DNA from 3 places in the Pseudoalteromonas sp. NH0006-46 genome. Region 1 is predicted to be linked to each of the others. Evidence: predicted binding sites of a transcription regulator. Region 1 holds the regulator's gene; each other region holds the start of a gene.
What was found. Region 1 encodes sigma-54, which starts transcription at its own class of promoters, with help from an activator protein. Its sites were predicted from a motif close to GTTGGCACGNNNNTNGNNT; they were not measured.
Positions count from the first base shown of each region.

Region 2: a site for sigma-54 is predicted at 5,919-5,937, ahead of AC27I2_RS09895 (EF-hand domain-containing protein). Genes of this name have one in related genera too.
Region 3: a site for sigma-54 is predicted at 4,684-4,702, ahead of AC27I2_RS02790 (flagellar basal body rod protein FlgF). Genes of this name have one in related genera too.

Region 1 is NZ_BAAJML010000001.1:245,188-253,262, reverse strand. It holds gene lptC (LPS export ABC transporter periplasmic protein LptC) at 1-313, shown strand, start outside; gene lptA (lipopolysaccharide transport periplasmic protein LptA) at 303-839, shown strand; gene lptB (LPS export ABC transporter ATP-binding protein) at 836-1,561, shown strand; gene AC27I2_RS01110 (RNA polymerase factor sigma-54) at 1,631-3,130, shown strand; gene hpf (ribosome hibernation promoting factor) at 3,157-3,444, shown strand; gene ptsN (PTS IIA-like nitrogen regulatory protein PtsN) at 3,449-3,901, shown strand; gene rapZ (RNase adapter RapZ) at 3,921-4,766, shown strand; gene AC27I2_RS01090 (HPr family phosphocarrier protein) at 4,810-5,082, shown strand; gene mgtE (magnesium transporter) at 5,192-6,550, shown strand; gene AC27I2_RS01080 (YgiQ family radical SAM protein) at 6,619-8,075, opposite strand, start outside.
Region 2 is NZ_BAAJML010000004.1:43,080-51,154, forward strand. It holds gene AC27I2_RS09875 (VolA/Pla-1 family phospholipase) at 97-2,526, opposite strand; gene AC27I2_RS09880 (YciK family oxidoreductase) at 2,733-3,479, shown strand; gene rluB (23S rRNA pseudouridine(2605) synthase RluB) at 3,551-4,420, opposite strand; gene scpB (SMC-Scp complex subunit ScpB) at 4,417-5,007, opposite strand; gene AC27I2_RS09895 (EF-hand domain-containing protein) at 5,357-5,878, opposite strand; gene AC27I2_RS09900 (exonuclease III) at 6,097-6,528, opposite strand; gene xthA (exodeoxyribonuclease III) at 6,769-7,575, shown strand; gene AC27I2_RS09910 (energy-coupling factor ABC transporter permease) at 7,581-8,075, shown strand, end outside.
Region 3 is NZ_BAAJML010000001.1:612,588-620,662, reverse strand. It holds gene flgK (flagellar hook-associated protein FlgK) at 1-169, opposite strand, end outside; gene flgJ (flagellar assembly peptidoglycan hydrolase FlgJ) at 170-1,165, opposite strand; gene AC27I2_RS02805 (flagellar basal body P-ring protein FlgI) at 1,288-2,382, opposite strand; gene flgH (flagellar basal body L-ring protein FlgH) at 2,395-3,078, opposite strand; gene flgG (flagellar basal-body rod protein FlgG) at 3,094-3,882, opposite strand; gene AC27I2_RS02790 (flagellar basal body rod protein FlgF) at 3,903-4,646, opposite strand; gene flgE (flagellar hook protein FlgE) at 4,804-6,165, opposite strand; gene AC27I2_RS02780 (flagellar hook assembly protein FlgD) at 6,225-6,905, opposite strand; gene flgC (flagellar basal body rod protein FlgC) at 6,919-7,350, opposite strand; gene flgB (flagellar basal body rod protein FlgB) at 7,356-7,763, opposite strand; gene AC27I2_RS02765 (CheR family methyltransferase) at 7,905-8,075, opposite strand, start outside.

The DNA.
Region 1 (8,075 bases):
ACCCATTTTTACGCTTTATAACGACAAACAAACGTGGCGAATTAACGCTAACGAAGCAACACTATACGAAGGCAGACAATTAATACTAGAAGGTAACGTTGTTGCTAGTAACTTAACTGATAACGCAATGATAGATAAAATAAATGCTGATAATATTCAGGTAGATATAAAATTACTAACGATGCAATCAGAACAACCTGTCATTGTTACAGGACCCAATTTAAAGATCACCGGTAAAGGCCTCGAAGCCGATTTAAAAACCGAAGTGATAAAACTAATTAACCATACGCGAACTATTTATTATGACCAATAAACTATTAACACTCTTTATTATTCCAACATTTATACTTGCACTCGGTGCAAATGCTGCTGAACCAACGGCGCCACTTGCTGCAAATCAAATTTCTATTAGTGCTGATAAGCAAGAAGGTCAACTGAAAGAAAATGTAGGTATATTCGAAAAAAACGTTGAAATTATTCATGGCGACAGAAAAATTACCGCTGACCGCCTAGAAGTGCATAAACGCGATGAATTGGGTGATAACAAGCAACTGTTAATTGCTACAGGTACACCCGCTTATTTTGAAGAAAAACAAGCCGACGGCACAATAATGAGCGCCAGCGCTAATGAAGTTAGATACGATGTTTCTAAACGTTTTTTAACATTAATTGGAAATGCACAGGTCTCTCAAGCTGGGCAAAAAATGAATGCAAAAAGCATTACCTACGATATTGAGCAACAACTCATTAGCGCCGAAAAAGATGAAAGCTCAACGGATCGCGTGCACACCATTTTAGTACCTGTGGAGCCAAAAAAAAGCGATAAAGGTAAGCCATGAGTACATTAAAAGCAGAGCTATTAGCCAAAAGCTACAAAGGCCGAGAAGTAGTTAAAAATGTAGGCTTAGAAGTTAAAGCCGGCAGCATTGTGGGCTTACTTGGTCCTAACGGTGCCGGTAAAACCACCACGTTTTATATGATTGTAGGCTTAGTCCCTAGCGATAAAGGTAAAATATCTATCGACGAGAACGATATTACTCTTTTACCTATGCACAGTCGTGCTAGATTAGGCATTGGCTACTTGCCGCAAGAGTCGTCTATATTCAGAAAGTTAACCGTGTATCAAAACTTAATGGCTATTTTAGAAACTCGAAAGGAGCTCACTAAGCAAGCCAGAGAAGATACACTTAATAATCTATTGGATGAATTTAGTATTCAACACATTCGCGATAGCAAAGGTATGGCACTATCGGGCGGAGAGCGTCGCCGAGTAGAGATTGCACGTGCTTTAGCTGCAGATCCAAAGTTTATTTTATTAGACGAACCGTTTGCCGGCGTTGACCCTATTTCAGTGTTGGATATTAAAAAAATTATTGAACACCTTAAAAACCGTGGTATTGGTGTATTAATAACAGACCATAATGTAAGAGAAACCCTTGATGTTTGCGAAAAAGCCTACATAGTTTCTCATGGGGAACTGATTGCTTCTGGTACCCCTGAACACGTATTAAACGATAAAACTGTACGCGATGTATATTTAGGCGAGCAATTTAGGCTGTAACATTTACGCCTTATTTGTATGCATCTGCTAGTATTAATTATAACAACTTAAAAGGATTGTTAGAGATACATGAGGCAATCACTACAGCTGCGCATGGGCCAGCAACTTACAATGACACCTCAGTTGCAACAAGCTATTCGCTTGCTGCAATTAAGCACATTGGATCTTCAGCAAGAAATACAAGAAGCGCTCGACAGCAACCCATTACTTGAGGTTGAGGAGCAAGACTATGCCGATGACCTTGCAGGCAAAAATGAGCAAAAAGCAGATAATGATGAAGTGACAGTAAGTGCATCTGCAGATGAAGCCCCCAGTGAGTATGAACAAGACAGTGGTGAAGCCCTAGCAAAAGATACCGTCAGTGACGACATGGCAATGGACGTTAGCTGGGATGAGTACATGAGTGCCGCCCCAGCATCGTCTTCAGGCCCCATGCCTGAAGATGAGTCTATTTATCAAGGTGCATCGACTGAAACCCTTCACGAATACTTAATGTGGCAATTACAACTAACGCCATTTAGCCCTACGGATGAAGCGATTGCTATTGCAATAGTTGAAGCCGTGGACGACTCAGGCATATTAACCCTCAGCTGTGAAGAAATTTTAGAGAGCTTTAATCAAGATAACGACGATGACGTTGAGGTTGAACTTGATGAAATTGAAGCCGTTTTAAAGCGTATTCAATTATTTGACCCTGTTGGTATTGCAGCACGAAGCTTACAAGAATGTTTGTGTATTCAGTTAAATCAATTTGATAAAGGCACCCCTTTTATTGACGAAACAAAAATGATTTTAACCGAGCACATAGATTTGTTAGCTGCTCGCGACTACCGTACATTAATGAAAAAAACGAAGCTCAAAGAAGATGAGCTTAAAGAAGTAATGACACTTATTCATACGCTTAACCCAAAGCCTGCAGACACAATAGTGCGAGAAGAGTCTGAATATGTAATACCAGATGTGTCAGTTAAGAAAATTAAAGGCCGCTGGGTTGTTGAACTAAACCCAGACAGCATGCCAAAAATTCGTGTGAACAGCCAATATGCTGCAATGTCGCGTACAGTTAAGTCGAGCGGTGATAGCCAGTTTATTCGCTCACATTTACAAGAAGCTAAATGGTTTATTAAAAGTTTAGAAAGCAGAAACGACACACTTTTAAAAGTAACTAACTGTATCGTAAAACAACAACAAGGCTTTTTTGAACACGGTCCAGAAGCCATGAAACCTATGGTTTTAAATGATGTAGCCGAAATGGTAGAAATGCACGAATCGACAATTTCGCGCGTAACGACTCAAAAGTACATGCACACACCGCGTGGAATATTTGAGCTTAAATACTTTTTCTCAAGCCATGTAAGCACGGAAAATGGTGGAGAATGTTCATCCACAGCGATACGAGCACTTATCAAAAAATTAATCGCAGCAGAAAACTCAGCAAAACCATTGAGTGATAGCAAAATTGCGGATATATTGGCTGAGCAAGGAATTAAAGTAGCAAGACGGACAATCGCAAAATACCGCGAATCTCTTGCTATTCCACCGTCAAATCAGCGAAAGAGCCTGATCTAAGACGCTAAACAAAGAGGGTAATGCTTATGCAACTAAATTTAACTGGTCGTCATGTAGAACTAACTGATTCATTAAGAGACTATATAAATACCAAATTTGCGAAGCTAGAAAGGCACTCTGATCATATTAATAATGTTCATGTCATTCTTGATATAGAAAAATTAAATCAAAAAGCAGAAGCAACTATTCATGTAAGTGGCGCTGAATTATTCGCATCCACTGAACATCAAGATATGTATGCAGCGATTGATTCATTGATTGATAAGCTTGACCGTCAAGTAATTAAACACAAAGAGAAGCTTGCTCGACACTAATATGATGAAACTAAGTTCACTTATATGCCAGGACTGCAGCAAAGCTGCGGTCCTTTTTAATAGTAAAAAAAGAATTTTAGAATTTATTAGCGAGCTTGCTCACGATAAATTACCGTATTTGTCTCAACAAGATATTTTGGGCGCTTTATTAACTCGCGAAAAGCTAGGTAGCACAGGAATAGGAAGAGGCATAGCTATTCCACATGGTCGAATGAGCGGCGCACAAGAACCTTTAGCATTAGTATTAGTAAGTGAAACACCGATTAACTTTGATGCTATAGATAATCGACCAGTTGATATTTTTGTTGCACTCATCGTACCTGATGGTGATAACCAGCAACACTTAAAGACGCTAGCGACGATAGCTGATAAACTAAAAAACAAAGAATTTTGCAAACAGCTACGCTGTGCTAAATCGGACGCCGAGCTGTATCAAATTATTGTTGACCAATCGTAATAAATTTAAAGGGTGATTAATGGAGTTGATTATCATAAGTGGCCGTTCTGGTTCTGGTAAGTCGGTTGCTTTACGCGTTGTTGAAGATCTAGGTTATTATTGCGTAGATAACATCCCTGTAAATTTATTACCTTCTTTGGTAAGAAGCGTTTCTGATAACTACGATAAAATCGCCGTTAGCATCGATGTGCGAAACTTGCCAAAAGAACAAGATGAATTTAATCACATTATTGAATATTTACCGGGTTTTACAAAACCAACACTATTTTATTTAGACAGTGAAGATCAAACATTAATAAAACGTTTTTCAGAAACAAGACGTTTGCACCCTCTATCAATCGATTCGCTTCCGCTTGATTTAGCCATAAAAAAAGAAAAAGAACTACTTGACGTGCTAACTACTCGTGCCGATTACATGATAGATACCAGCGACTTGAGTGTTCATCAACTCGCTGAATCGATTCGTGAAAAAATATTAGGTAAAAAAGACAAGCAGCTGATTGTCACATTTGAATCATTTGGTTTTAAACATGGTATACCTAAAGAAGCAGACTACGTATTTGATGCACGTTTTTTACCTAACCCACATTGGGAGCCTGAACTAAAACCACTCAATGGTTTAGACCAGCCAGTAAAAGATTATTTAGCTAGCCACAGCATAGTTCAAAAGTTCACATGGCAAATACAAACTTTTGTGCAAACCTGGTTGCCTCATTTAGAACGCAATAACCGTAGCTACTTAACGATTGCTATTGGTTGTACTGGCGGACAACATCGCTCTGTATATTTAGCGCAAACAATTGGTGAAAGCTTTGCAGTTACACACCCTAATGTAAAAATACGCCACAGAGAACAAGAAAAATAATTTATATAAACTAATAACCTGTTCAGCTTTGATAGAGTAATGTATGCGCATAGAAGACACTTTTTTAATACAAAATAAATTAGGGCTACATGCCAGAGCCGCGACAGTATTGGCTCAACTTGCTGTTAAATTTGATGCTTCAATCACTTTATTTCAAGATGACAAAGAAGCTGCTGGTGATAGTGTATTAGCACTGATGCTTCTTGAAAGTAGCCAAGGTAAAGAAGTTAAAGTGGTATGTGAAGGACCTGATGCAAAACAAGCTTTAAATGCCATTGGAGAGCTTATTTCGCAACGATTTAACGAGCAAGAGTAACGTTAATTTTTAACAATTAAATAAAATAACTATAATCAAAAATAACTGGCTAATAGTTCGTACTCTCCCACCCACTAAGTAACAGTTACAATATAAATAAAGGACGCCAATGCCCGAAGCTTTTGAACAAGACTACCCACTACAACAACTAAAACAAGTGACTAAGTCACTTAATAGTGGCCAGTTTGTTCAAGTTAGACGCATGCTCGCAAAAACCGCCCCATGTGATACTGCTTTATTATTGGAGTCGTCTCCTCATAAAATTCGTCGATTACTTTGGCAACTTGTTGACCCTGATGTTCAAGGGGACGTACTAGAAGAGTTATCAGAAGACGTACGTTTAGGCATCATAGCCCAAATGGAACCTGAGCATATTGCTGCCGCTACTGAAGATATGGGGCACGATGACTTAGGCGAAGTGTTACGTAGCTTGCCTGACACCGTTTATAAAGACGTTGTTAGCGCTATGGATATTCAAGACAGGGAGCGCGCAACACAGGCGTTGTCTTATCAAGAGCGTTCTGCCGGCGCACTCATGAATACCGATACGGTAACTATTCGTCCAGACGTTACCATTGATGTAGTACTGCGCTACATTCGACTTCGTGGAGAGTTACCTGAAGGCACAGATGATCTGTATGTAGTTGATAAACATAACTGCTTTATTGGTGCTTTGTCGCTGAGTACATTGCTGACTAATTCACCTGAAAAAATTGTTCGTGATTTAATGGATGAAGAGTGTGAGTCAATTCCAATATCTATGGATGAAAGTGAAGTTGCACAACTATTCGAACGCCATAATTGGATCTCTGCCCCTGTTGTTGATGATAATGATCAGCTGCTAGGTCGTGTCACAATCGATGATATTGTCGACGTTATACGAGAAGACGCTGAGCATAGCTTACTGAGCTTGGCGGGTCTTGATGATGAAGAAGATACCTTTGCTCCCGTCCTAAAAAGCTCTAAAAAACGCTCAGTATGGTTAGGAGTTAACTTATTGACGGCGCTTGCGGCCGCCTTTGTAGCTAGTTTTTTTGAAAGCACACTCGATATTTTACCTATATTAGCAGTGCTTAATGGCATTGTACCTTCTATGGGTGGTGTTGCTGGTAGCCAATCGCTTACGCTTGTTATTCGTGGTATTGCTGTCGGTCATATTAATCAAACTAACCAACGTTTTTTAATGATGAAAGAACTGGCCATAGGTGCGCTTAATGGTATTTTATGGTCATTATTAATAGCGGGTGTCATTGCACTATGGCAATGGGACTTTATGCTCGGCGGCGTGCTTGCTTTTGCTATGTTTATGAATTTAGTGGTAGCCGGCGTGGCTGGAGCGAGTATCCCTATTTTACTTAAAAAAATGAATATAGACCCTGCACTTGCAGGTAGTGTAGTGCTTACAACAGTGACCGATATTGTGGGTATTTTTGCCTTTTTAGGCACCGCTACCTGGCTATTAATATAAGTATAAAACTGTCACAAAAAAACGCGCAGTTGATGTATGGCTGCGCGTTTTTAGTTACCCAGTAGAAACTACCTGGCTTTTTGTCTATTTCCACCCACTTTAGGTTTTGTATTAGCCTTTTTAAATTGGCTAAATCCCGTATGACGTGTAAGCGCTGGGCGACCACCTTTGCGGCCTTTATTAACGGCTTTACCCGCTTTTTCATCGCGGCCTTCTTCTGGCACTAAACAATTTGGCCCTTTGCCAATTAAATTAGCCTTACCCATTTTACGAAGTGCTTCACGTATCATTGGCCAACCTGATGCATCGTGGTAGCGCAAAATAGCTTTGTGTAATCTACGCTGGCGAGCTCCTTTTGGCACAGGCACTACCTCACTATTATTTTTAATATTACGTAAAGAGTTCATCTCTGTATGATAAATAGTGGTTGCATTGGCCATAGGTGATGGATAAAAATTTTGCACTTGATCTAACTTAAAGTCATTTGATTTAAGCCATAAAGCCATATTAACCATATCTTCGTCTTTGGTTCCCGGGTGGGCAGAAATAAAGTACGGAATTAAATACTGCTTTTTACCTGCTTCTTTTGAGTACTTATCAAATAACTCTTTAAATTGGTCGTAAGCGCCCATGCCAGGTTTCATCATTTTGGATAATGGGCCGTCTTCAGTGTGCTCTGGTGCTATTTTTAGGTAACCACCTACATGATGCGTCACCAATTCTTTTACGTACCGAGGATCGCGTACAGCAAGGTCATAGCGAACACCCGAAGCGATTAATACTTTTTTAATCCCTTTTACATCACGCGCTTTTTTGTATAAATCGATAGTAGGTGTGTGATCAGTATCCATGTGCTTACAAATGTCAGGGTATACACATGATAAGCGTCGGCAAGTGCTTTCTGCTTTTTTACTTGTACAACGTAGTTTGTACATATTGGCCGTTGGCCCACCTAAGTCGGAAATAACGCCTGTAAAACCAGGCACTTTATCTCGGATCTGTTCAATTTCTTCAATAATTGATTCTTGCGAGCGACTTTGAATAATACGACCTTCGTGCTCTGTAATCGAACAGAATGAACATCCACCAAAACAGCCACGCATAATATTAACCGACGTTTTGATCATGTCGTAAGCGGGAATTTTAGCGTCGCCATAGCTTGGATGAGGAATTCGTTGGTAAGGTAACCCAAATACTGCATCCATTTCATGTGTTTCTAACGGGTAAGCCGGTGGGTTTACCCAAATAGAGCGATCTCCATGACGTTGAAACAACGCTCTTGCACAACCTGGGTTAGTTTCTTGGTGTAATATCCTTGAAGCATGGGCATATAAAGGTTTGTTAACACTTACTTGCTCGTAGGCTGGGAGTTTAACATACGTTTTTTCCCATGGCTTAGGACGCGCTGGTTGCACAGTAATGGGCTTTGCAGCTTCAGCCTTTAAATCAATACCGGCTTGTTTAAATTCAGATTTACTGCAGCCAACATCATCGGCTCCGTAAGGATTTGGAATGGGGTCTATTT
Region 2 (8,075 bases), on a different contig from region 1:
TCTCCGATTTTAAATTTACGCTAATTTATCATGCTTTTAAGCAAAAAAAAGCCACTTTAAAGTGGCTTTGTATTAGATATATTTTAGAGCGTATGTTTAGTCAGTAACAACATCACTGTTTGTTACTAATAACGTACGACCGCGAGTAGCTAAATAAACAGCAACTTGCATTTGCATTTCAGCATTTGCAGCAGCACTTCCCTCTGCAGTAGATGACTGAGCAGCATCTTGTGCAGGTGTCAAAATAGAACCATGATGACCCTTAGAAAATTTAACTAAGTAGCTAGATGGTGTTTCTGTCATTGCCTGCGTTGTGCTTACTGCTTCTAATCCCATAAAATTAGCAAGTGGAATTGTGCCAGAAATAGGATTGTTAGCAGCCATTGGTGGAATAACTTGATCTGGCTTGTTTTCACCGCCGTCACCCACTACTACATTAGTATAAACAGGTGTACCCAACGCTTGTACCGCTGCTGCGTAATTAGTTGGGTCACCACTATCTAATGCTGTTTGAGAAGCAAACGCAAACTGCGTAAACACGCCTTGAATATTTGTAAGCTTAGCTGTTTCGCCTGCCGTTGTAATAGACGCAATGTATTCGTTATAACCACACGTTAAGTATGCTTCCATATCGGGTAGTGTAGCGCCACAGTTAGAAACTGCATCACCTTGCAAGAAGGCATTAAACTCATCAGCTTCAGTTGTACCAGCTTGAGAAAGTACAGAGCCTTGAATAAACGGGCCAAATGCTGCTGATTCTAATAAGAAGCTAGCAATACCGCCACCGCCACTTGCAAGAGCCACTGTGTTTACATTAAATAATGGGTCAACAGTCGGCGCTAATGGATTGTTAGCCTGTGCAATAAACGCAGGAGCAACAATAGAGCCAAGCGAATGTCCAATGTAAGTAACATCTTGGCTGTTAATAGTTGCATCTTGTAAAAAGTTTAAACCTAAACGTAAACCTAATAAATCTGCTGCAGATTGGCGCAAACTATCACGTGCAACTAATAAAGAACTTAAATTCATGTAACTAAGTACTGAACCGGTTGTTGCATTAAAGTCGTCGTTACCATCACCGTCAACATCTACACCACGTTCACCATGACGAGGATGATCAATTGCAATCGTTGCAAAACCTTGAATAGAAAGCTGAGCAGTTAATGCAAGCATACTTTCTTTGTTGGTTGTAATACCATGTTGCATCATAACAACAGGCCAACCACCTTCAGGCATTTCAATTGCAGGTAACTGTAGCTGCGCGCGCACACCGTTAATAATTGGTAAAATTGGCTTAGTCATTTGTACTGGCACGTTAGCCATGCTTTGTACTTTAGGAATTGAGTTATATTTTGTTAAATGACGTGTGCTATCGATACCTAAATCACGTAACTGTCCGCCACTCAGTGCCGAACATAACCCATCGTTTTCACTGATAGGATCAGTTGGAAATGCATCACCTGCAACTGCTTTGTAACCCTGAAGAGCTACAGCGTTATCACACATACCTTGCCAGTATGTGTCGTTTAAATCGCTAATATCTGTGCCTGTTGGCGTACCAAGGTACATAGGTAACATAATGCTACCTTTTTGATATTGAACGCCTGAAAACGCAGCCGATACCGTTACACCCTGAGATGCAAACACTTGTTGCACATTAACCATTGGTTGTTCAGGAACTTGAAGTGCAGGTGTAGGCAAAGCGTCGTTCTGTAAACTTGCAGCCAATAGATTTTTTATTGTGCCAAGTACCGGACCCGCTGACTGAATTGTCATTGCGCCGGAGAAAATAATATCTTCTTTTGAAATATCACCAGAGCTTACAACTACATTCTCGTAACTATTTACAGCACCTTGCAATGCCAGTTGAGAGGCGGTAATTAATGGCGCTTCTTGTTTCACTAAACCATAAGTAGACGACGGTGCAATAGAGCGACCCATTGAATCTTTAAGACCCGTAGTTAGCACGTTAATGTACGAGCTACCTGCCTTAAAAGGCTTAAGAGGAATAATCGCAACGGCATTTCCAGAAGCTTGAGTAACAAAATCAACACCAAATGTTAATTCACCTACTAGCTTACAAGCAGCGCCTGCTGGAGCAACAGAACATTCTGCATCTGTTAAGCTTGCACCCATTATTACTTCAAAAATTCTTACGCTGCCTGGTGTTCCAGCTGACGCTTCGTCAAGTGATACAGTGGGTGGAAATGTCAAATCAACTTTGTAAGGAACCTGAGACGACCAGCCGTCAAGTGCACCTAGCGCAAGCTGAGGGTCAGCATAAGCTGCTCTTGGGATAGATACATTATCGTCATCTAGCTCACCCGGAATGTTTAAAGTACCATCTTGGGTGCCGCTCATTAATAAATCGTTGGGAACAGAAATCACACCGTTGGCGGGGTCAAAGCTAACCGTGGCCATGGGTACTACTGTAGCGGTTTCATTCTTAACATCTTCTAACGTTTCTCCGCCGCCACAACCTGCTAAAGCAGCAGTGACAGAGAGTGAAAGTAGCATTTTCTTCATATTGGTGACTCCGAACATATTTTATTTTTATAGTGTGTTTAATCAGTGTATCAAGTTAAAACAATGTAATCAGATTATTAATGAGACATTAGACCAGTTAAACTTAACGTAAAGTTTCTTTTTTCGCCACCTAATTTTTCAATAAATTCGATTACTTGTCGATTTGCTATGTTAAAATCAAAAAAAATCTATCAATTGGTACTTTTATGCACACTTATCAAGCAGCTGAAAATGCATTAAACGATAAAGTTATTTTAATCACCGGCGCGGGCGATGGTATTGGCCGAGTAGCGGCTATTACTTATGCCAAACATGGTGCTACAGTCATTTTATTAGGTAAAACAACAAATAAACTTGAATGCGTATACGATGAAATTGTGAATGCCGGATATCCTAAACCTGCAATTGTACCAATGGACTTAAAGGGCGCGACAAAACAAAATTATCGTGATCTTGCTGCGACTATTGAAAATCAGTTTGGCCGTTTAGACGGGCTTCTAAATAATGCAGGCATACTTGGATCTCTTGGGCCACTAGAGCATTTTTGTTCATCTACGTTTGAGAACATCATGAAAGTTAATGTGACAGCTCAAGCAATGATCACCAAAGCATTATTCCCCGTAATGCGTAAATCAGACAACGCGTCTATTGTTTTCACCTCATCAGGTGTTGGTCGAAAAGGCCGTGAGTTTTGGGGGCCCTATGCCATCTCTAAGTTTGCAGTTGAAGGTATGATGCAAACGTGGGCTTGTGAAGTAGGTAAAACAAACATTCGCGTAAACTGTATTAATCCAGGCGCCACACGTACATCAATGCGCGCATCGGCATACCCGGGTGAAGATAGAGATAAGTTGGCAACGCCTGAAAGCATAATGCCTACTTACTTATATTTAATGAGTGATGATTCAACTGCAGTCAATGGCGAGTCATTAGATGCACAAATAAAAAAGTAACAGGTATTAATTTTTTAATAGCCTAAATAAAAAAGCCGCAACAATGCGGCTTTTTTATGAACGTTAAAATGTTACTTACGTTTAGTCGACTTAACACGTTGATTGTGCTTTTTAACCGCTTTTCTAATTTGATTAATTTTAGCGCGTTTGTCTTTACGTTTCTCTGGCATAACTGAAAGTTTAGTTTGCGTTTCACGACCTAACTTAACCGTTTTACGTAAATAGTTAACGGTATCTAAGTCGTATTCAATCCAACCACCTTGTGGAACACGCTTGTCGAGCTCTAACTTACCGTAACGAATACGGATAAGACGCGACACTTCAACATCTTGAGATTGCCACAAACGACGAACTTCGCGATTACGCCCTTCATTTAACGTCACATTAAACCAACGGTTAATTCCTTCACCACCAAGCGGTTTAATATTTGTGAACTTTGCAGGACCATCTTCAAGTTCTACACCGCGCATCAAGTTTTTAAGTGTTTCGTTTGTTACTTCACCAAACACACGCGAAGAATACTCACGCTCAACTTCATAACTTGGGTGCATTAAACGATTTGCTAATTCACCATCATTAGTAAACAACATTAAACCAGATGTATTTACATCCAGTCGGCCTACAGCTATCCAACGATCGCCATCAATACGAGGTAGTCTGTCAAATACAGTACGACGACCTTCAGGGTCTTTGCGTGTACTCAATTCTCCCTCTGGTTTGTTGTACATTATCACACGACAAATTCTGTCTGCTTTCTCTTCAATTTTTACGGTATGACCGTCTACTCGAATTAAATCGGTTTCTTCAACGCGGTCACCTAATTTAGCGACTTTGCCATTAACACTAACACGATTTGCGTCAATGTATTTTTCCATTTCACGGCGCGAGCCTACACCAGCTCTGGCTAGGACTTTTTGTAACTTTTCACCTTGTACATTCATTCGGATGGTTCTCTCACAGAAGGATCACTTAATAACTGGTCTATTTTACTTTCTTGTTGCGCAGGTAACGCAGGTAAGTTTTCTAAACCCGTTAATGAAAAATAATCTAAAAATTGTTTAGTCGTGGCGTATAAAGCGGGTTTACCCGGTACCTCTTTATGCCCTACTACTTTAACCCACTCTCTTTCGAGTAAAGTTTTAATTATATTCGAACCCGTTGTTACCCCTCTTACTTGCTCAATTTCGCCACGTGTAATGGGTTGACGATAGGCAATAAGTGATAGTGTTTCCAATAAAGCACGTGAGTATTTAGGCGCTCGTTCTTGCCAAAGGTTACTCAACCAAGGACTTAAACTGCTACATGCTTGAAATCGATAACCACTGCCCACTTCAACAAGGCGGATACCACGGGTTTGAAAATGTGTTTGTATCGTTTCTATGGCATGGTTTATTCGTGACATAGAAATTGCAATATCCATTAAAACAGTGTCTTTAATATGGCGTTTACTTATGGGTTTGTCTGCAACAAAAATTGCAGCTTCAATGATTTCAACTAACTGCTCATCACTAATTCGCCGCCCAGCCATATACACTCTTAATAAATAAAAATACACAGCCATCTATTATGACAGAATAAGCACTAACTAGGAAAATATATCTGGTAATTTATTAGGTCTGTTATCTTTACGAATGAAGATGAGTTTAAACTAGGTGCTGTTTAATCTCGGCGCAAAGTTTGTAAATTGGTGGGCTCGATAACGGCTCCTGCGTCATAGCCAATTTATAGGGAATAACCACACTAAGCAGGCTCTATTTTGCCTAAATACCAAACAGATTGCTGCAATTTCAACCTTGGAAGATAAGCGCTTACTGAGCTTTACCCATAAAAAAAGCCAGTTACTATAACTGGCTTGCTGTTTTGAAACTAAATCACAGTTAGCTGTGTTTGATTACTTTTAATGCATCATCTTCAGCTACGGCTTTACCATATTTCTTTATGTAACCCGTAAACTCGTTTTTACTAATTCGTTTATCTTTGTTTTTGTCCATGTAACCAAAGTGGTTAGAGATATCGTCGTCATTACCTTCAACAACTGATATGTAACCATTACTGTCGTTATCTAAACTTGCAAAGCTACTTTCAATTTTATCAAACTTAGCAATATTTGCTTTAAAAGCTGATTCGCTCACATCACTGTCAGTAGCAACTTTACCAGTATTTAATTGCATGTAGGCATTAAATTCTTTACGACTAATTTCTTCATCCATATTAGTGTCGATATTAGAAAAATGCCCCCAAATATTATCATCGTCAGCTTCAACTTTTGAAATGAAACCATCACTATCGTTGTCTAGACTTGCAAAGTCGCTATCTATTTTATCAAGACCTTGATTAGACGCACAGGCCGCTAAACTTAATGTTGCTAGGATAGTTGTTGCTAATGTTAACTTTTTCATAAGACGTGTCCTTCGTTGTTAGTAAATGTCACAACAACTAATACAAGTCTAATGCCAAAATTAAATAAACATAAATTTCAATAGCTTGCAGGTTTCCTGTGTATTTTTCATTCTATTTCAATGCGTTAGACTTGAAACCTTTTCAATCAACCTTGTAAATTTTGCAAAAAAAAGCCCAGCTATAAAAGCTGGGCTCTCGTTAATTCTTGTTGTACTAATTAAATTGCAGCATTTTGGTAACGCTTAACAAAATCAGTAACTTTTTGACCATTACATTTTAGCGAGTTTAAGTTACCGATTTTTTGGCGTACTGGCGCTAAACCTTGCTTTAGTGCAGTAATACATAGTTGAGTTTCTTGTTGAGCGTCTTTAGCAAACACTTCTACTTTGTTTTCAATTATGTTGTTTGTTGAATCTTTTTTTGCAATATCGCGAATATCTTGGCCGTTACACATAATGCTTTGTGAAAAACGCGATAAGTAAACGTTGTGCTTAGCTGCTAATTTACGTGCCGCAGAAAAACCTTCGTTTGCGCTTAATACACACAATTTAGACTCAATTGAGTTGTCTTGACTAAAGTAAGTGTTACTTTGAGCTGAAACAGAAGAAGATACTAATAATGTTGCCGCTAAAAATAATTGTGCTTTCATGAGAGATCCTATGTGAACGAGTTTGCCAATGAATTTGCGCGCATTATATAGCCAATTTTGTGCAGATCAATTGAATTTTTTATTTATTTTATAAATTAATACAACATTAACAATGTTTAAACTTTCACCAGCATTTGATCAACATTTGCGCAGCTATTTTGTCATTTCAGACATGTTATATAAGCTAAATTACTGATACAATTTACCATTAAAATAAGCACTAATTTAAAGGTAAATCGAATGAAAGTGATTTCTTTCAATATCAATGGTCTGCGTGCTCGTCTTCACCAATTACAAGCTGTTATTGATAAGCATCAACCAGACGTAATTGGCTTACAAGAAATTAAAGTTCATGATGAAGCGTTTCCATTAGACGATGTTCAAAAAATGGGTTACCACGTCTACTTTCATGGTCAAAAAGCACATTACGGCGTAGCTATGTTATGCAAAAAAGAGCCAAAATCGGTCTTAAAAGGGTTTGCTACCGACACAGAAGAGTCGCAAAAGCGTATGATCAGTGTCACTATTGAACAAGATAGCGGCCGCGACATTACAGTTATGAATGGTTATTTCCCGCAAGGCGATAACATTAGCCACGAAACTAAATTCCCGTATAAACGTCAATTTTATAAAGATTTGATGACCCACTTAAATACACACCTTTCTCCCGAACAAGATGTGGTTGTTATGGGTGACATAAATATATCCCCTACAGACCTGGACATAGGTATTGGCGAGGTAAACGCTAAACGCTGGTTAAAAACAGGTAAGTGCTCTTTCCAACCAGAAGAACGTCAATGGCTAGCAACACTTCTAGATTGGGGGTTCAAAGATACATTCAGAGAACTCTACCCCGAGGTGAACGATCAATATTCATGGTTTGATTACCGCTCTAAAGGCTTTTTAGATAATCGCGGCCTGCGAATTGATGTGGTGCTTGCAACCCATTCACTTGCTGAGCGTTGCACTGAGTCTGGAATAGATTATGAGCTTCGCGCGATCGAAAAGCCATCAGATCATGCGCCTATTTGGTCAACGTTTAAGTAGCTATAATGTTAAACACTGAAATACAAGGGCTGTTGTGGGTCCTTGTAGTTGCTATTGCGATTTTTAGTTTTGACAAAAACACCTATAAATCGCTTTATAAAACGTCTGCGAGGCAAACCGGCGTATTAGCCTATGCCCTTGTGTTTGCATTACTTTGGCGCATTAAAGCCGGTATTTTAACCGGCCTAGACTTACATATACTGGGTATTACCGCAGCTACATTAATAGTGGGCTGGCGGCTAGCCATTTTGAGTAGCCTACTAGCAAGTGCTTTGTTGTTTTCATTTGGGCAGGTTAGTTTTAACCTTTTACCTGTACAGTTACTTATTGGCGCTTTTATTCCCATATTGCTGAGTTATTTAAGTTTTATTTTATGCTATCACTATTTACCGCGGCATTTTTTTGTATATATATTTGTTTGTGCTTTTATAACTGCAGGGTTTATAGCATGTATCAAAATAAGTTTGGGTGCCCTCTTTTATTTCTTTTTAGGCCAGTAC
Region 3 (8,075 bases), 370 kb from region 1:
GATAGGTTTCTCCTTTTCCTACCTGGTTATCGATCATAGTTGTATGCTCAGTGCGCTCTCGCACGTAGCCTTCGGTATTTACATTCGCAATATTTTTACTTGTCGTTTGCAGTAGTTCAGAGTTAGCTCTAACCCCTGAACTGGCAATATTTAATAAGTTAAACGACATTTACTTTACTCCTTGGCGAATTACGCTTGTTGCAACATCTTTTAATTGAGCACTGTTAAGTACTTTTTTTATCTTGTCCGCGTAATTAGGATCCGTTGCATAGCCAGCTCTTTGTAAAGAATCTAAAAAATCGCTTGGCTTAGCAGTATTTTGTAATGCTTCTTGATAACGAGGATTTTGAGTTAAAAAATCAACAAAGTCGTTAACACTCTCTTTTATCGAGTCATAAGCTCTGAAACTAGCCTGCTTTTTAACAGGTGTTCCTTCTTCAAATTCTAGGGTTACTTTACTTGCCTTTTCGCCATCCCAGCTTTTATCTGATTTGATATTAAATAAGTTATTTGAACTATTGCCGTCGCTCTTATTAATAATGTGCTTACCCCAACCAGTCTCAAGTGCCGCTTGTGCAACCATTACAGCAGGGTTTAAGCCAATTTTTTGTGCTGCAGTTTTAGCGTGTTCCCACACTGTAGTAACAAACTCTTCTGTGCTTTCGAATGGCGCTGAAGATGCTTTAGGCACTTTAGAATCGGCTTTATTGTTATGCACATTAATCGCTGCATTTTCTTCGTTTTGAGTATGAGGAAGCGACGAGCCAGCACGCATATCACTTAAAAAGTCATTGGTGGTTCTCAATACAGAGCCCGGCATAAAAGTTTTGCCGTCTGGCGATAACTGCTGAACAATTAAATCAGCAAGGCCTAAAGAGCCATTTGATGAAAGCTCAGTAGATAGCTGTTGATCGTGCATGTCTTCAAAAAACTTAACACTACTTGAGTTAAGCGGACTTTCTTTATCTTCAAACGCTTCGTTAGCTTTACGCATACTTTTAAGTAACATTTGAGTGAAAATAGCTTCAAATTGCGCAGCTGCTTTTTTTAGAGCGGCTTTAGACGCATCAGTCGATGCATCACCACTGCTTAAGGCTTCTTTACGAAGTGAATCTAAATTGCCTAAATCAAAAAAGTTTTGTTTGTCTAGATGATTCGTTTCCATCAGCTTTTTGACACAATAGTGAATAATATAAATTAAAATGCAAAATTTAAGCCAGATTGGAAATGTGAATGAGGGAGTAAAAGGGAAGCTTTAGCAAAGCATTTGCTAAAGCTTAATAAATATTAAATAACAACAAGTTGACCGTTAATAGCTCCAGCTTCTTTTAGGGCTTCTAAAATAGCCATTAAGTCGCCTGGTGCAGCGCCTACCTCGTTAATAGCGCGTACTAAATCGTCTAAGCTAACACCCGGGTTAAAAACAAATGCACGAGAATCATCTTGGTTAACATCAATGATTGATTGCTGTGTCACTACCGTTTCCCCCTCAGCCAACGCATTAGGTTGAGTCACGTTTTGCTGCTCTGTAATAGTAACTGTTAACCCACCATGCGTTATTGCAGCAGGCTGCAACTTAACATTTTTGCCTATTACAATAGTACCAGTACGGGAGTTAACTATAATTTTGGCAGACATATCTGCAGGTTTAAACTCCAGGTTTTCAAGTGTTGATAAATAAGATACGCGTTGAGAGGCATCTCTAGGAGCAATCACACGAACAGAGACTGAATCGATTGCTTTTGCACTGTTAGGCCCGACTAAATCGTTAATTGTTTTTTCAAGGCGCTTTGCTGTTGTAAAATCAGGGCGATTTAAATTAAAAGTTATAAAGTCACCTTGCATAAACGGGCTTTTAACTTCACGCTCTACTGTTGCGCCACTTGGAATGCGCCCCACCGTCGGGGTATTAATAACAACACGGCTGCCGTCAGCACCTTGTGCGCCGAGGCCTCCAACAATTAAACTGCCTTGAGCTACAGCATATACATTGCCATCAGCCCCTTTTAAAAACGTTTGCAACAAAGTACCGCCACGCAAGCTACCCGCACTGCCGATAGATGAAACGGTGACGTCAATTGTTTGACCTGGCTTTCTAAAAGCAGGTAATTCAGCATGTACAGCAACGGCAGCAACGTTTTTAATTTTAGGACTTAAGCTTGCAGGTAGCGAAATTCCAAAATTGCTCAACATGCCTTTAAAGCTTTGTTGAGTAAACCGGCTTTGCTCACCAGTACCCGGTAAACCGACTACTAAGCCATAACCTACCAACTGGTTCGATCTAACCCCTTCGACCATAGAAATATCTTTAATACGCTCTGCATTTGCCGAAAAATGGCAACCTATTAGCGTGATTAAACAAATTAACTTTAATACATTCATAATGAATGCCCTCTAAAAAGGAAAAATCGAACTGCTGAAAAAACGTGTTAACCAACCTGCACTTTGCGCTTCTTGTGTTTGCCCTTTGCCAGAGTACTGAATACGTGCATTGGCTATTCGGTTTGACTCAACTGTATTATCAGAACTCACATCTTGCGGGCGTACCAAACCTTCCAAACGAATAAATTCTTCGCCAGTGTTTAACGTTAACCACTTTTCGCCGCGAATCACTAAGTTACCGTTAGGTAGAACACGCATAACATTGACCGAAATATTGCCAAATAAGCTGTTGGATTGATTTGATTTAGAATCACCCGTAAAAGAGGCATCGCTACCAATACCAAACTGAATACTATCGCCACCAATGTTAACGGGTAAACCACCAAGCCCTATTACAGGGTCTAGGCTAGCATCAGATTGCTTATCAGTTTCTGTTTTAGCAGCTTTTGTTGCTTGAGTAGACTCTTGTAGATTAACAGTAATAATATCGCCAGTACGCAGTGCTTTTCGGTCTGCGTATAAGTCGTTTGATACATTAGTATTAAATAACGAACCCGTTGCAACTACCGGCTCCATACTTGGTTCAGGATACATTGGCGCATAATAGGGGTCATCTTGAACAACATCACTATTTTGTGTTGAGACACAGCCACTTAAAAATAATGTACCTACCGCAAATAACATATAATGACGCATAATTCCCCCTACACCTTATAATTGCTGATTAATGTAACTCATCATTTCATCAACCGCCGAAATAACTTTTGAGTTCATTTCATAGATTCGCTGCGTTTCAATCAGGTTAACCAACTCTTCTGTTACATTTACATTTGATGTTTCAAGTGAACCCTGAATAATTGTGCCTAAGCCTTCTACACCCGGGTTACCTTGCACAGGCGCGCCACTTACAGCCGTTTCGGTGTAAAGGTTTTGCCCTACAGGCTCAAGACCCGATGGATTGATAAAATCACTAATTGTAAGCTGGCCAATAACAACGTTGTCGGCTTGGCCTGAAATACGCACAGATACTTCACCATCTTGTGAAATAGTGATTGATTGCGCATCATCGGGAACGTTCATCTCTGGTTGCACAACATAACCAGACCCAGACGTTACAATTCGACCATCGCCATCGGTAGTAAACTGCCCATTACGAGAATAAGCAATATTGCCATCGGGTTGTAATACTTCAAAAAAGCCAGGCCCTGAGATCATCCAATCCAATGAATTCTCAGTAGTTAGCATGTTACCTTGAGAAAAGTTTTTTTGGTTAGCCACGACTTTTGCACCGGCACCTAACATTAAACCAGATGGCATTTCAGTGTCTTGTGACGAGCGGCCTCCGGGCTGGTTAATATTTTGATAGAGTAAATCTTCAAAAATAGCGCGGCTTTTTTTATAACCGACCGTACTGGCATTCGCTAAATTGTTTGATATAACCGAAATATCGGTTTGTTGAGCGTCTAGCCCCGTTTTACTGATCCACAATGCTGGATTCATAATCGTGTCCTCATTTAAAGTTAAACTATGCGCATCAGCTGATCTTGTGATCTATCAAGATCTTCAGCTGTTTTCATCAGTTTTACTTGTAACTCAAATTGACGTTGATGGCTGATCATATCGACCATTTCGTGAACAGGGTTCACATTAGACATTTCTAAGGTTCCGCTTAATACTTTAACATTGGCAGAAGTATCAACAACCTCTCCTGCCTTAGGCCTAAATAAACCATCGTTCCCTTTTTCTAGTTGAAAACTATTAGCTTCAACCACCTTCAAACGGTCAACTTCTTCTAAAAACGTAGCAGGCGCCCCCTGCGGACGAACTTGAATTGCGCCGTCTTCACTAAATTCAATTTTTTCGATCGGTACTGGTAAAATGACAGGCCCGCCTTCGCCAATTACTTGACGACCATGGCTGGTCATTAACATACCTTCAGCGGTAATATTTAATGTACCCACATTGGTGTAAGCTTCATTGCCTGAGGCATCCTGCACGCTTAACCACGCGTTATCGCTCATTGCAATATCTAGGTCTCTGCCTGTTTCGACTATGCCGCCAGAGGTCATATTAGAACCCGGACGCTCTTGCATAGAAAAAACACGCGACGGCAACCCTTCGCCAAAAGCCTGCATAGAGCGAGCTTGTGCAAAGTCTGACTTAAATCCAGTGGTATTCGCATTCGCCAAATTATTGGCTTTGAGGGCCAGCCCCTGTAGGCTTTGTTTAGCGCCTGAGGCCGCAATGTAGACCATTTTGTCCATAGCATCGACTCGTTTCAAAAATCTCTATACACAGGAAATGCAAAATAGATGCCACAATAGAAAATGATGTAAAATGGTTATAAAACAAACTAAATAAAGTAAAAATAAAAAGGGCCACTTTAAAAAGCAGCCCTTAAAAATGATGTTAAGTATTAAATTAACGAATCTGTAAAATTGCCTGTTGCAGTGTTGAGTTAACCTCAAGCGCACGAGAGTTAGCCTGGAAGTTACGCTGAGCACTAATTAGGTCAACCAACTCATTCGTTAAGTTCACATTAGATTGCTCTAGTGCTGATGAATTTATTGAACCTAATGTACCCGAGCCTGGTTCACCTGCAATTGGCTCTCCTGACGTTAAGCTCTTTTTCCAAGAGGTATCACCAACTTGCGATAACCCCTGTGAATTAGAAAAACGAACCATCGCTACCTGACCTAAGAAAGATGTGTCGCCATTACTGTATGAAGCCACTATTTTTCCGTCGGTACCAATATCAATACCCGCTAAACGACCAACCGTAGCGCCATCTTGGTCTAGCGCTTTAACTTCAAATCGACTTGCGTACTGAGTTGGCTGCTTATTTGTAGTTGCAGCCTCATCTCGCCAATTAAGCTCTACGCCCGTATCAGGAAATGATGCGCCGTTAGTCAGTAACGAAGATAAACCAGTCCCAGCACCCGCAGGTAAAACTAACTCATCGAAACTGCTTGGGTTTGTATTAGCAACCCCATTTGTTGTTTCAGGTAAACCGCTTGAACTAAAACCTAGGGTGGTTAAAGGTGTATATGGCGCAGTAGTTTGCTCAGCGCCCGTTGCTGGATCAACAACTAAACCATCGAGCGTTGCATGTATATCCCACTCATTAGGGTTTGTCGTCGGATCATTTTTTACAAAAAAATATTGTAAAACATGTGCCTCACCCAGTGAATCGTAAACAGTGGTTGAAGTTGATGAGTTATACGAAGCACTTTCTGTTGGATCAAATGGCAACGAAGGCGCATCTGCACGTGAATCTAAATTAAATGAGCTGTATACCGTTGCCGTTGCACGAGGTGATCCAGACGAATCAGGGATTTGCAGTGCCGACGAAGTACTTAAACTAACAGAGGTCGTATCGCCGGTAGCCTCATCTACAGGGAAACCTTGTAAAAAGTTACCTTTAGCATCAACGATAAAGTTATCTTTATCTAACTTAAAAGCCCCTGCTCTTGTAAAGGTAAAATCTTGCGCACCCAGGTCTTGGCTCATTGCAAAGTAGCCTTCACCTGTAATGGCTAAATCCAATGAGTTATTAGTAAATTGCAGCGAACCTTGGTGAAATTGCTGGGCAACCATAGTAGTTTGAACACCGTCACCATTTTTAGTTCTACCAGAACTAAACACTGAAGAGGCATATACATCTGCAAACTCAGCACGTGACTCTTTAAAACCGGTTGTATTAACGTTCGCAATATTATTTGCGGTAACGTCTAAATCTTTTTGTGCGGCAGCTATGCCTGTTAATGCAATATTGAAGCTCATAATTGACCTCTAACCTATTAAATACAGCCTGCAAACAGGCAAAATATTATTAAACTCTATTACGCGATCTCTGCGACATCAGTCAGCCTAACCGCACCTTCTTTAGTGTTAATAATGATGCCATTAGCACCATTTATATTTACACTTTCAATATTTTTAAACGTAGCTATAGGAAGGCTTGAAAATTCACCGTTAGTGCTGCCTTCAGCCACTATATTGTATTCACCCTCCGGTAAACGTTCACCCGCTTCGTTTTTACCATCCCAAGCAAAACGTACTGCACCAGCCGATTGCGATCCTAGTTCAATACTTCTTACAAGTTGTCCAGATTCATCCGTAATACGAAGCGTTAAACTCTCTACTGGGCTTTCTGCAACCACTGACCCTTTGGCTTCACCAGTTGCATTTAAATCTAAAGAATCTGACTCTAGTAATGCTTGCTTTCCAACTAATGTTGACGCTTGTAAAGCGGAGTTAGATGTCATCGAAGCTGCAAGTGACTCAAAATTACTATTAAGGTTTGAGATACCTTCAGCCATCGTGAAGTTGGTCATTTGCGCAATCATTTGATCGTTATCCGCAGGCTTGCTCGGATCTTGAAACGATAATTGCTGGGTTAACAACGAGAAGAAGTCTTCTTGAGTTAACGCATCGCTCTTTTCTTCATTTGAAGTGGGCGTTGTATCTTGCCACCGTAAAGAGTCTAAATAGGATGAAGATGTACTAATATCGTTACTCATAACCTACCCTCGGTTAACGCTGACCTAGCAGCAGAGTTTTACTTAACATTTGCTTAGCTGCATCTGCAACTTGCACGTTTGTTTCATAAGAGCGAGAAGCAGAAATCATGTTCGCCATCTCCTCTACAACATTAACGTTGGGTTTGTAAATATAACCATTTTCATCCGCACTCGGGTGATTAGGGTTGTATTCAATTTGTAATGGTGCACTGCTTTCAACAATGCCCAGCACTTTAACACCAACAGAAGAGCCCTGATTGTTACTTGCCGACTCAGAAGCTTTGGTAAGCTCTGCAGCAAATACAGGTTGTCGCGCTCGGTACGTTTTGTCTTGAGAAGAACTAATTGTATTGGCATTCGAAATATTACTAGCAGTGGTATTCAAACGCACATTTTGTGCGCTCATACCAGAACCAGCAATATCAAAAACGTTATATAAACTCATAATTATTATCCTTGACTACCGAGGGCTTTATTCAGGCCTTTAAACTTGCCGCTTAAAAATTGTAAGCTGGCCTGATACTCCATAGCATTCTGTGTATACAAGTTCCGTTCCACTTGCACATCCACTGAGTTACCATCACCTGTATCTGTTTGATTTGGCGTACGAAATAATTCATCACCACCCACACTTCGGGTACCACCACCAATGTGTTTTTCATTAGTAGTTACCATTGTATTGCCGCTTTGCTGGTGTGATTTTGCCGCTTTTAATGCTGAGGCAAAATTAATATCTTTTGCTTTGTAGCCCGGCGTATCAGCATTAGCAATATTACTCGCTAGCACTTCTGCTCGTTGTGAACGGATCAACATAGTATGCTGATGCACACCTAAAGCTTTATCAAAACTGATAGCCATAACCATCTCCAAAAAATTGACATAGTTTGTATAAAGCAATAAATAAGCCATTTATAATTGAGTGATTATATTTTTTGTAATCGAATGATTTAAAATGAAAAACGACACATAGTGTGTCGTTTTAAAGGAAAGAAAGAGGGTTTACTTCTTTTGGTAAATAATGCCAGGGTTGCATCTAACCATATCAAATTCGTCACTTAATCCGGCCATTGACTCCGAAGCCCCTAAAAATAAATAACCTTTAGGGTTAAGTGCTTGCGCAAATTGTTTAATAATTTTAGCTTTTACTTCAGGAGAAAAATAAATAAGTAC